Regions from separate parts of the Mesorhizobium sp. WSM4906 genome, predicted to be linked through region 1. Evidence: predicted binding sites of a transcription regulator. Region 1 holds the regulator's gene; the other holds the start of a gene.

Region 1 (3,705 bases):
GGCATCCAGGGCATCACCGATTCCCATGCGCGGGCAATGCTGTGGTCGCCGATTACGCCTTTGACCGACATTCCTTTCGCCGACATCCTGGAAAAGGAATTCGGCATCCCGGCGACCATGGAGAACGACTGCAACATGATGGCGGTGGCGCTGCAATGGCGCGACCCCAACCGCTATCGCGACAACTTCATTGCCATCCTGCTGTCGCACGGCATCGGCATGGGCCTGGTGCTGAAGGGCGAGCTGTTCACCGGCACGCATTCTTCCGGCGGCGAGTTCGGCCACATGATCCATCGTCCAGGCGGCGCGCTCTGCCGTTGCGGACGCCGCGGCTGCGTCGAGGCCTATGCCGGGAACTACGCCATCTGGCGCAGCGCCATGAAGATGAGCGAGGACGCCGAGCCGGTCGACGTCGGCGACGCCGACATGCGGGCGCTTGCCGCCAAGGCGCGGGAGAAGGACGGCCCGGAGCGCGAGGCATACCGCCGGGCGGGCGAGGCGTTGGGCTTCGGCCTCGGCAGCCTGTTCGCGCTGATAGACCCGGCGCCGGTCGCCATGGTCGGCGTCAGCGCCGCCGCTTTCGACCTGATCGAGCCGTCGCTGCGCGAGGCCATCGCCCAGACCGCCGGTGGCCAGCACTCGGAATCGATCTCCTTCGACACTGAGCCGAACGAACTGCCGCTGATCCGCGAGGGCTGCGCCATGCGCGCGCTGACCTTCGTCGACCAGGAGATTTTCGCCCCGGGCGTCCAGGCAAGGGCGGGCGCCGGGAAGAATGTGGCCTGAGCGGCTTTCCGAATCGCCGGAGATTAGCGAAGGCCTTTTGAGCTTTCGTCATTCCAGGGCGGAGCAGGAGCGAAGCTCCGTCGCGAAGACCCTGGAATCCATGCCGTCACCTTGATCGAAATGCGCAGCGGAGCAGAATTCTGCACCGCAGTGCCGCGTCGACGTCACGGAATGGATCCTCGGGTCTGCGCCGCGTCGCTTCGCTCCTTGCTCCGCCCGTGGATGACGAAGCACGAGCGTCTCAGCTACTCACCAACGCATGCGATCCGGTAGCGGACGCGTCAATTCCACGAACGGTGCGCCTAATCCTCGCGGATTGCGTATCCCGCGCCGCGTATGGTGCGGATGACATCGGGCATGCGGCCGTTGTTGACCGCCTTGCGCAGGCGCCCGACATGTACGTCCACGGTGCGCTCGTCGATATAGATCGTCTCGCCCCAGACATTGTCGAGCAACTGGCTGCGCGAGAACACCCGGCCGGGATGCCGCATCATGAACTCGAGCAGCCGGAACTCGGTCGGACCGAGCCTGATCTCGCTCTTCTTGCGGTAGACGCGGTGTGATTCGCGGTCGAGCACGATGTCGCCGACTTTGAGCACGCTGGAAAGCACCTCCGGCTTGGCGCGGCGCAACAGCGCCTTGACCCTGGCCATGAATTCCGGCGTCGAGAACGGCTTGACCAGATAGTCGTCGGCGCCCGTCGAGAGGCCGCGCACCCTGTCGCTTTCCTCGCCGCGCGCCGTCAGCATGATGATCGGCAGCCGTTCGGTCTCGGGCCGCATCCTGAGGCGGCGGCAAAGCTCGATGCCGGAAACCGCCGGCACCATCCAGTCGAGCACCAGGAGATCGGGCACGTTCTCCTGCAGGCGGATCTCGGCTTCGTCGCCGCGGGTGACCACCTCGACCTGATAGCCTTCGGATTCGAGGTTGTAGCGGAGCAGCACCCCCAGCGGCTCCTCGTCCTCCACCACCATGATGCGTGGCGCGATCATTTAGCAGGTACCTTCGTTTGTCAGGCCGCCGGCGCCGACATCGCCGTCTCGTCCTGCTTCGGACGGTTTGCGGGCAATTGGGTGCCGGTCAGCACATAATAGGCATTCTCGGCGATGTTGGTGACGTGGTCGCCGATGCGCTCCAGATTCTTGGCGCAGAACAGGAGATGCGTGCAGGCCGTGATGTTGCGCGGATCCTCCATCATGTAGGTCAGGAGCTCGCGGAAGACGGAGGTGTATTTGACGTCGATGCGCTCGTCGTCGTTCCGGAGCTTGGCGAGCGCCGTGGCGTCGCCCACCGTGTACTCCTCGATCACGCCCTGGACCTGGATCAGCACCAGCTGCGCCATCGAGTCGATGGAGTGCGACAGGTCGCGCGGCGCGGCGCTGACGCCGACGGAGCCGACGCGCTTGGCGATGTTCTTGGCGAGATCGCCGATGCGCTCGAGGTCGCCGGCCATGCGGATCGCGCCGACCACGCTGCGCAGGTCGTCGGCCATCGGCTGGCGCTTGGCGATCAAGGTGATGGCGCGATCGTCGAGCTCGCGCTGGCGCGCGTCCATGATGGCGTCGTCGGAGACCACGCGCTGCGCCAGCGCGTTGTCGGAATTGAGCAGGGCCTTGGTCGACGCGCCGACCATCGAGCCGGCGAGATCGCCCATGTCACGGATAAGCTGGCTGATCTGCCTCAGATCCTCGTCGAAGGAAGCGACCGTATGGGCCATGATTATGTCCTCGTATGAAACTCAGCCGAAGCGGCCGGTGATATAGTCCTGCGTGCGCTTCTCGCGAGGCGAGGTGAAGATCTTCTCCGTCCGGTCGAACTCGACCAGCTCGCCGAGATACATGAACGCCGTCTGCCGCGACACGCGCGCCGCCTGCTGCATGTTGTGGGTGACGATCACGATCGTGTAGTCGGCCTGCAGCTCGTCGATCAGCTCTTCGATCTTGGCGGTCGACAGCGGGTCGAGCGCCGAGGCCGGTTCGTCGAGCAGGATGACCTCCGGCTTCACCGCCACGGTGCGGGCGATGCAAAGCCGCTGCTGCTGACCGCCGGACAGGCTCTGGCCGCTGGCGTTGAGCTTGTCCTTGACCTCGCTCCAGAGCGCCGCGCGCTTCAGCGCCGACTCGACCCGGTTGTCCATCTCGGCCTTGCTGATCTTCTCGTACAGCCTGACGCCGAAGGCGATGTTCTCGTAGATCGACATCGGGAACGGCGTCGGCTTCTGGAACACCATGCCGATCTTGGTCCTGAGCAGGTTGAGGTCCTGCGAGCGGTCGAGGATGTTCTTGCCGTCGAGCAGCACCTGGCCTTCCGCGCTCTGCTTCGGGTAGAGCTCGTAGATGCGGTTCAGCACGCGCAGCAGAGTCGATTTCCCGCAGCCCGACGGCCCGATGAAGGCGGTGACGCTGCGCTCGGGCAGCGACAGGTTGATGTCCTTCAGCGCCTTCGACTGGCCATAGTAGAAGTTGAGGTTCTTGACCTCGATCTTGGCCTTCTCGACGGCCGTGTCGGCTACGTTAAGGTCGGTGGACAACATCGGTTTCATCTGTCCTCTCTGCGTCCGGTAAGGCTGCGGGCGAAGATGCTCAGCCCGAGAACCGTCAGGGTTATTATGAGTGCGCCCGTCCAGGCCAGCTGCTGCCATTCCTCATAGGGGCTGAGCGCAAACTGGAAGATGGTCACCGGCAGGCTGGCCATCGGCGCGTTGAGATTGCTCGACCAGAACTGGTTGTTGAGAGCGGTGAAGAGCAGCGGCGCCGTCTCGCCGGAAATGCGGGCGATCGCCAGCAATATGCCGGTGACGATGCCGGAAAGCGCCGCGCGATAGGCGACCGAGCGGATCACCACCCAGCGCGGCGCGCCGATGGCGGTGCCGGCTTCGCGCAAAGCGTTGGGCACAAGGTTGAGCATGTCTTCGGTGGT
Region 2 (3,705 bases), 710 kb from region 1:
TTGGGACCGAAGGTGCCGGCGTGGATCGGGCCGGAGACGAACTCCCAGAACGGGCTGAAATCCTGGAACTGCGCCTTGTCCGGGTTGTAGTAGTGCGCCGCCGTGTAATGGACGTCGGCGGTGAGCCACACCGTGTTGGTGATGCCGGCATTCTTGATGTAGCGCAGCAGATCGGCGAATTCGAGCTCGCGGCCCTTCGGGGCGCCATTGTCGTGATTGCTGACGGCTTCGAAGCCGACCTTCTTTGCCGCGTCGTCCCAGACGACGAGGCTGAGCGGCATGTCGGCGGCGATGATCTTCCAAGTCGCCTTGGAGTTCGCCAGCTCGCGCTTCAGCCATTTGGTCTGCTGCTCGCCGAGCATGCGCGACTTCGGCGTCAGCGTCTCTTCCAGGTCCGGGCCGTTCGGGCCGCGATAGGAACGCATGTCGAGGAAGAAGACATCGAGCAGCGGGCCGTAAGCGATCTTGCGGTAGACGCGGCCGGGCTCCGACGGCTCGTAGCGGATCGTCGTCATCTCGTGGAAGGCGCGCGCCGCGCGTGCGGCCAGCACGTGGATCGACTTTTCCTTGTAACGGTCGTCAGCGGTCAGGTTCTTCGAATCCGACCAGTTGTTCAGCACCTCGTGGTCGTCCCACTGGTAGAAGGTCGGGCAGATGGCGGAGAGGCCAAGCACGTGCTTGTCCATCATGTTGTATTTCCACTGGTCGCGGTACTCGTCGAGCGTCTCGGCGACCTTGCGCTTGCCGTCGATCATGACGACGTTCTTCCACTTGCCGCCGCCGGGCAGGTCGACCTCGTCCTTCATGGCGCCGTCGGCATAGATCGTGTCGCCCGAATGCAGGAAGAAGTCCGGCGTGTGCTTGGCGATGGTCGAATAGGTCTTCATGCCGGTCTCGTCGATGCCCCAGCCCTGGCCGGCGGTGTCGCCCGACCAGACGAAGCGCACGTCGCGCTTCGAGGCCGGCGCGGTGCGGAAGCGGCCGACGATCGGCTCGGAGACGGCGTTGACGTCGGAAAGGTCGGCCGCAGTCATGCGGTAGAAGATGTCCTGGTCGGCGGCGAGGTCGGTGAGCAGCCGCTTCACCGTGTAGTCGCTGGCGGGCGAGGTATCGAGCGGCGCGAGCCTGACTGCGTCGGCGAAGCTCTCCGTCGTCGACACTTCATACATCACGCGCGCCGGGCGGTCGGTGCGGGTCCAGACCATGCCGGAGGTGGCGTCGACATCGCCGGACTGGACGCCATGAGTGAAAGCCGGCCGCTGATTGGCGCGGGAATAGTAAGGCAGCGCGAGGCCGGAGGCGCCGACGAGGCCAAAGGCGCTGGCTGAGGTGACGAAAGCGCGGCGGGTCAACGAGAGCTTGTTCATGGCTGTCTCCGGATGGCGTTGAACGGGACCGCCAAACTCTCGCCTCAATGTTTCAGGCGCATATCGAAACCATGAAGTTTTGATAACAGTCGACATCTTCCTTCTCCCCTTGTGGGAGAAGGTGAATCGGCGCGACAGCGCCGAGACGGATGAGGGGTGCGCGAAGGAACGAGGCGCAGAAAAACAAGTGTTTCAAGCGCTCAGTTCTGCGGCGCAGCGATCCTTCCAACACCCCTCATCCGGCCGAGCTTCGCTCGGCCACCTTCTCCCACAAGGGGAGAAGGAAAAGAAGCACCTCAAGCCGCCTGCGGCTCCGGCTCGAAAGCCGGCTTGCTCGTATTGATCAGCAGCGAGATGCAAGCCGCGGCGATGCCCGTCATGCCGGCGATCATGAAGGCGAGCTCGTAATTGCCCTGCAGTTCGCGCATGGTGCCGCCGAAGGCAGCCGCTGCCGCCGCGCCCACCTGGTGACCGGCGACGATCCAGCCGAAGACGATCGGTCCGCTGCGGTCGCCGAAGGCTTCGTTGGCGAGCCTCAGCGTCGGCGGCACGGTGGCGATCCAGTCGAGCCCGTAGAGCACGGCGAAGATGATCAGGCTGACCGCCGAAAAGCCGGAATAAGGCAGGTAGATCAGCGACAGGCCGCGCACGGCGTAGTAGACGCCGAGCAGCTTGCGTGGGTCGAAGCGGTCGGTGAGCCAGCCGGACAGGGTCGTGCCGATCAGGTCGAATATGCCCATCATCGACAGCAGCCCGGCCGCCTGCACCTCGCCGATGCCCATGTCGCCGCAGAAGGCGATGAGATGCGTGCCGACCAGGCCATTGGTGGTGAAGCCGCAGACGACGAAGGTGGCGAAGAGATACCAGAACACTCTCGTACCCGCTGCTCGGCGCAGCGTGGAGAGCGTATGCGTCAGGAAATTGCCCTGAGATGCCGGCGACACCGGCGGCACGTCGTCCGCGTCGGCGCCGTAGCGGACCTGGCCGATCGAGGCCGGGCGCTCCGGGACCAGCAGGAACACGATCGGCACCAGGGCAGCAGTAGCAATGGCAACGGCAATCGCCACCGGCTTCCAGCCGCCGGCCTGGGCCAGCGAGGCGATCAGCGGCAGGAACACCAGCATGCCGGTGGCGCTGGACGCCGACATCAGGCCCATCATCAGGCCGCGATTGGTCTTGAACCAGCGGTTGACGATCGTGGCGCCGAGCACGCTCGCCACCGCGCCCGAGCCGATGCCGGAAAACACGCCCCAGGTGATGAAGAGATGCCAGGGCTCGGTCATCAGCAGGCTGAGCGCGGTCGAGCCCGACATGATCAGCAGCGCAGCAAGCAGCGTGCGGCGCAGCCCGATGCGCTCCGTCAGCGCCGCGGCGAACGGCCCGGTCAGCCCGTAGAGCAGGATGCCGACGCCGGCAGCCATCGAGATCACGTCGCGACGCCAGCCGAAGCTCGCCTCCAGCGGGAGCATCATGACGGAGGGCGCGGAGCGAAGCCCGGCGGCGATCAGCAGGCAGAGAAAAATGACCGCAACGACGACGAAGGCGTAGCGCTGGCCAAACGGACGGGATTGGGCTATCATGTTACTGACCGGTACGTTGCAATTAGGTGGCGCCATACATACGTACCGGTCAGTAACATTGTCAAGCGAGTTTGTTGAATGCCATCGGACAATAAAATTGAAGCGTCGATGAACGACGCGCCCGCAGCGCCGGCGCCGAAGGCCGCCGACAAGATCCTCGACGTGGCGCGCGACCTGTTCTACCGCGAAGGCATCCGGGCGATCGGCGTCGACGAGATCGTCAGGCGCGCCGGCGTCACCAAGCCCAGCCTCTACCGCAGCTTCCCGTCCAAGGACGAGCTTGCCGCTTCCTATCTGCGCCAATACGACCTCGAATTCTGGCAGCGTTTCGACGAAGCGGTCGATGCGCATCCGGGCAATCCACGCGCCCAGATCATCGCCTTCCTCACCCGCGTCGGCAAGCGCACGCAAAAGCCCGACTATCGCGGCTGCGGGATGACCAATGCGGCGGTCGAATATCCCGAGCATGGTCATCCGGCGCGCGTCGTCAGCGAGAACAACAAGCAGGAACTGCGCCGGCGCCTGCGCGCCATGGCCGCGACGATGGGCGCTGCTGACTCGGACACGCTCGGCGACGGGCTGCTGCTTCTGATCGAGGGCGCCTATATCAGCGGCCAATTGTTCGGCCTCGGCGGACCGGCGGCATCGGTCGCCCGCAACGCCGATCTCCTGATCGAAGCCAGCTTGAAGAAATGAAGTTTTCGAACGCTGGCGCTGCCCCTCACCTGCCTGCCGGCATCCTCTCCCCGTATAGTGAC

What was found. Region 1 encodes PhoB, which activates phosphate uptake and scavenging genes when phosphate is short. Its sites were predicted from a motif close to TGTCATNNANCTGTCAT; they were not measured.
Region 2: the regulator PhoB is predicted to act here: its motif matches at 1,439-1,455, upstream of QAZ22_RS05365 (alkaline phosphatase).

What each region holds. Positions count from the first base shown of each region.
Region 1 covers NZ_CP121355.1:1,826,337-1,830,041, reverse strand. Annotated here, with positions in the region: gene QAZ22_RS08650 (ROK family transcriptional regulator) at 1-786, shown strand, start outside; gene phoB (phosphate regulon transcriptional regulator PhoB) at 1,089-1,778, opposite strand; gene phoU (phosphate signaling complex protein PhoU) at 1,799-2,506, opposite strand; gene pstB (phosphate ABC transporter ATP-binding protein PstB) at 2,525-3,328, opposite strand; gene pstA (phosphate ABC transporter permease PstA) at 3,325-3,705, opposite strand, start outside.
Region 2 covers NZ_CP121355.1:1,116,514-1,120,218, reverse strand. Annotated here, with positions in the region: gene QAZ22_RS05365 (alkaline phosphatase) at 1-1,367, opposite strand, end outside; gene QAZ22_RS05360 (MFS transporter) at 1,664-2,947, opposite strand; gene QAZ22_RS05355 (TetR/AcrR family transcriptional regulator) at 3,026-3,643, shown strand.